One region of the Gordonia sp. LUNF6 genome, then DNA from elsewhere that is predicted to be linked to it. Evidence: riboswitches for the same ligand, from Rfam matches in the RefSeq annotation. Region 1 holds a riboswitch; the other holds the start of a gene.
What was found. A riboswitch is a leader RNA that binds a small molecule or an ion and turns the genes downstream of it on or off. The one in region 1 is predicted to bind thiamine pyrophosphate.
Positions count from the first base shown of each region.

Region 1 (2,193 bases):
CACCGTCGTCGTAGGCCTCGTACTGGGTGGCGCCCACGACCACCCCGTCATCCCTCGGCACCAGGTACAGGGCGCGCCCATGCCAGCGGGCCCGGATCACATGCGTCGGCGGCGGCACCGACCAACGTGTGCGGCGCAGTCGGAGGATCTCGCCCTTCTCACCGCGGAGTTCCACGCTCGGCAGCAGCCTGCGGGAACCGAGGCCGGCCGCGACCAGCACCTGATCCCCGGGGATCGTCGACAGATCGGTCACCCGCCCGCGCTCCCAGATCACTCCGCGGCTCTTGAGCGCGCGTTGCAGCGCGGCGATCAGCCGCCGGTTGTCGAGCGACCCCTCACCGACCGCGTGAAACCCTCCGGCCACGCCGCGCACCAGCGCGGGTTCGGCTGCACGCAGCTCGGCCGGTGTCATCGCGGGCAGCCGGTCGGCGTCGCCGGGCGACGTGGACAGCCCGAACCGCACCTGTGTCCGCAGGTGCTCCAGGTCGGCCGGCGCGGCACCGATCAGCAAGCTGTCGGCGGCCGTCCGCACGGTCGGATCGCCGAGTCGTTCGAGCAGGGCGGGCCATCGCGCCACCGAGTCCCGCGAGATCGCCAGCAGCCGGTCCTCGCCGGGATGTCCTTCTGCGAAGCAGCCGAGCATGCCGCCCGCGACGTGCGCGGCCCGCTCCTGCGGTCCGGCGTCGAAGACGCGCACCCGCCATCCGCGGTCGGCGGCGGACAGGGCGCACGTGAGGCCGACGACGCCGCCCCCGATCACCGACAGCTCACCGACTCGCTCAGTGCGAGGGTCCATCGGAGAGGCGATCTGTTCGCCGGATGCGGTTTCACCAGACATGACGTCAGCCTTCCTTCGCCGGCATGACCCGGATCAGGTGTGACGGTCAGCGCCGGCGCAGCGCACTCTCAGCCCGGCGGACCTCCGGACTCCCGTGTCGATAACGCCTCACAGTCTACCGCCCGGCATCGGCGACTACGGTGTCGGTCATGGATGCCCGCACTCGTCTCGCCACCTCCCGCCTGTACCTGTGCACCGACGCGCGGCGCGAGCGCGGCGACCTGATCGACTTCGTCCGGAGCGCTCTCGCGGGCGGCGTCGACATCGTCCAGCTGCGCGACAAGAATTCGCCCGGGGAACGCGAGTTCGGCGAGCTCACCGCCGTGCAGGAGCTGGAACTGCTGCGGCGGCTGCGCGAACTGACGCACGCCGCGGGTGCGCTGCTGGCGGTCAACGACCGGGCCGACGTCGCGGTCGCGTCCGGCGCCGACGTCCTCCACGTCGGCCAGGACGATCTGCCGCCCGCCACCGCCCGGCGCATCGTCGGCCCCGACGTGGTGATCGGCCGCTCCACGCACACCGTGGAGCAGGCGCTCACCGCCGATGCCGATCCCGACGTGGACTACTTCTGTACCGGCCCGTGCTGGACGACGCCGACCAAACCGGGCCGGGCGGCCACTGGACTGGAGTTCGTCAGCGCGGTCGCCGCGGCGCGGCCCAGCAAGGCGTGGTTCGCGATCGGCGGCATCGACCTGCCCCGCGTTCGAGAGGTCACCGACGCGGGCGGCGAGCGCATCGTGGTGGTCCGGGCGATCACCGGTGCCGACGATCCCGCGACCGCCGCGCGCGACCTCCGGACGGCTTGCCTTTCCGGCACGGCGGAGTAAGCTGCTTGCCATCATGACGTGGAAGCTTCTTGTAGCCCGCCGCAGCGGGGTCTGATTCGACCGACCCCCCGCTGCGGGGTTGTCGTCTCTCCACATTCTCTGAGCTCGTCGGTCATCGAATCTTCGACCGAAATGAAGGCTCCCGATGCGTTCCATTCAGATCCTGCCGACATCCTGTACCCGTAACGGATACGACCGTCCGCAGCAGTCCCGCTCCTCTCGGCGACTGCCGAACTGGTTCCCACGGGAGGCGGCCGACATGACCACTTCGAGTTTCGACCAGACCTACGCACCCGCCGGCGACATCGCGTTGGAGGCGATCACGATCGAGCCGGGTCGCGGCGACACCGTCACCTGCCGCGCACGGATCAATCTCGGCCGACGATGCCACGACGTCAGCGCCACCGCGGTCGGCGCCATCGGCGCGATGACCGAGGTGCTGTACGCACTGGGCGCGGGCGTCGAGATCGTCTCGCTGTACCAGCATCAGGAGGACGGCGAGACCGTCACCTACCTGCTCTGCGAACG
Region 1 covers NZ_CP178181.1:420,018-422,210, reverse strand. The annotation lists gene ACK8HH_RS01930 (FAD-dependent oxidoreductase) at 1-838, opposite strand, end outside; TPP riboswitch at 831-944, opposite strand; gene thiE (thiamine phosphate synthase) at 988-1,665, shown strand; gene ACK8HH_RS01920 (hypothetical protein) at 1,925-2,193, shown strand, end outside.

Region 2 (2,193 bases), 870 kb from region 1:
CGATCGCGTCCCGGATCGGGGTGCACGACATCCACATCGGATTCGACGGGCAGCCGCTCTACGCCGGTGAACGGGAGGCGCGAGCCATCTCGGCGACCTGCGGTGGCGTGCGCGTCTGGAGCCTGTACGCCCCCAACGGGCGCGAGCCGGGACACGATCACTTCCAGTACAAACTCGACTGGCTCAGCGCCCTCGCCGATGTCACATCGCTGGAACTGTCGCACGATCCCGCCGCCCAGGTCGCTCTCGCCGGAGACTGGAATGTGGCGCCGACCGACGAGGACGTGTGGGACCCCGAGTACTTCGCGTCCCGCACGCACACCTCCGACGAGGAGCGCGCCGCCTTCCGCCGCTTCGTCGAAGGCGGATTCGTCGACAGCGCGGCCCCCTTCACCCCCGGTCCGGGGACCTACACCTTCTGGGACTACCAGGCCGGGCGCTTCGCCCGCAACGAGGGCATGCGCATCGACTTCGCGCTCTGCTCCCCCGCCTTGGACGACCGTATCCACGACGCCTTCATCGACCGCGACGCCCGCGCCGCGGAGGGCGCCAGCGATCACGCCCCCCTCGTGTTCGACCTGAGCTGATCCCGGCGGGTGCGCCGGTCGGTCCGCCTCAGGCGGAGGCCATCGCCACCATGCCGGGATGGGCGTCGAGGAAGTGCTTGGTGAAGGTGCACAGCGGCCGCACCTTGAGCTGGTTGTCGCGCATGTACTGCATGGCGCCGCCGGTGAGCCGAGTGGCCAGCCCGTGGCCGCTGTACTCGTCGTAGAGGACCGTGTGGAGGATCGTCACCACCTCGCCGTCGGGACCGTCGTCGATGCGATAGCCGAGCACGCCGACCAGGTCGCCGCCCACCCGCAACTCGAAGCGCTCCCGCTCCGGATTGTGGGACACCTCGGAGATCTGGTGCAGCAGCGAGCGCGCCGACTGCGGCGGATGCGAGTGACGGACTTTGCGATGCATTCGTTGACCTCCTGTGACCAGCGTCACAAGATTACGTTCGTTCGACGGGGAGACGCAAGTCACATCTGTCACATCTGCATCACGATGCGACGCGACCGGACGACGTGAGTATGGTGGGCACCGCACAACTTCACACGCGGGGGCTCCCACGGAACCGGGGGCTGAGATGGCGACAGGCGGTCGTCGACCGCCTGAACCTGTCCGGATAATGCCGGCGTAGGGAGGATCATCATGGGCACATCCATGCCTGGAACCACACGTGACGACGCCACCGCCGAGGTGACCTGCGGCCCCATCGAGGGCAGCAGCAAGGTCTACCTCGACGTCGACGGCATGGCCGTTCCCCAGCGTCGAGTGCATCTGACGAACGGCGAGCACCTCGACCTCTACGACACCTCCGGTCCGTACACCGACTCGTCGGCGACCATCGACCTCGAGAAGGGGCTGGCGAAGACGCGCGACTCCTGGGAACGGCCGGCACCGGTGCCCGTGGGCGGGCACGACGCGGCCACCCAGCTGGCCTGGGCACGCGCCGGGATCGTGACGCCGGAGATGAGATACATCGCCGCGCGCGAGGGCGTCGACGCCGAGCTGGTCCGCAGCGAAGTGGCCGCCGGACGCGCGGTGATTCCGGTCAATCACCGCCACCCCGAGTCGGAGCCGATGATCATCGGCAAGGCCTTCGCGGTGAAGGTGAACGCGAACATCGGCAACTCTGCCGTCACCTCGTCCATCGCCGAAGAGGTGGAGAAGATGGTCTGGGCCACCCGGTGGGGCGCCGACACCATCATGGATCTCTCGACCGGCAAGGACATCCACCTCACTCGCGAATGGATCCTGCGCAACTCCCCCGTCCCGGTCGGAACCGTGCCGATCTACCAGGCGCTCGAGAAGGTGAACGGCGATCCCACGCGCCTGACCTGGGAGATCTACCGCGACACCGTCATCGAACAGGCCGAACAGGGCGTCGACTACATGACCGTGCACGCCGGCGTGCTCCTGCGTTACGTCCCGCTGACCGCCAAGCGGGTGACCGGCATCGTCTCGCGCGGCGGCTCCATCATGGCCGCATGGTGTCTGGCCCACCACACTGAGTCGTTCCTGTACACGCACTTCGACGAGCTGTGCGAGATCTTCGCGCGGTACGACATCACCTTCTCGCTCGGCGACGGCCTGCGCCCCGGGTCCATCGCCGATGCGAACGACGAGGCGCAGTTCGCCGAACTG
Region 2 covers NZ_CP178181.1:3,526,033-3,528,225, forward strand. The annotation lists gene ACK8HH_RS16445 (exodeoxyribonuclease III) at 1-587, shown strand, start outside; gene ACK8HH_RS16450 (GNAT family N-acetyltransferase) at 616-966, opposite strand; TPP riboswitch at 1,093-1,206, shown strand; gene thiC (phosphomethylpyrimidine synthase ThiC) at 1,198-2,193, shown strand, end outside.
Region 2: another riboswitch for thiamine pyrophosphate. It lies ahead of thiC (phosphomethylpyrimidine synthase ThiC); the one in region 1 lies ahead of ACK8HH_RS01930 (FAD-dependent oxidoreductase).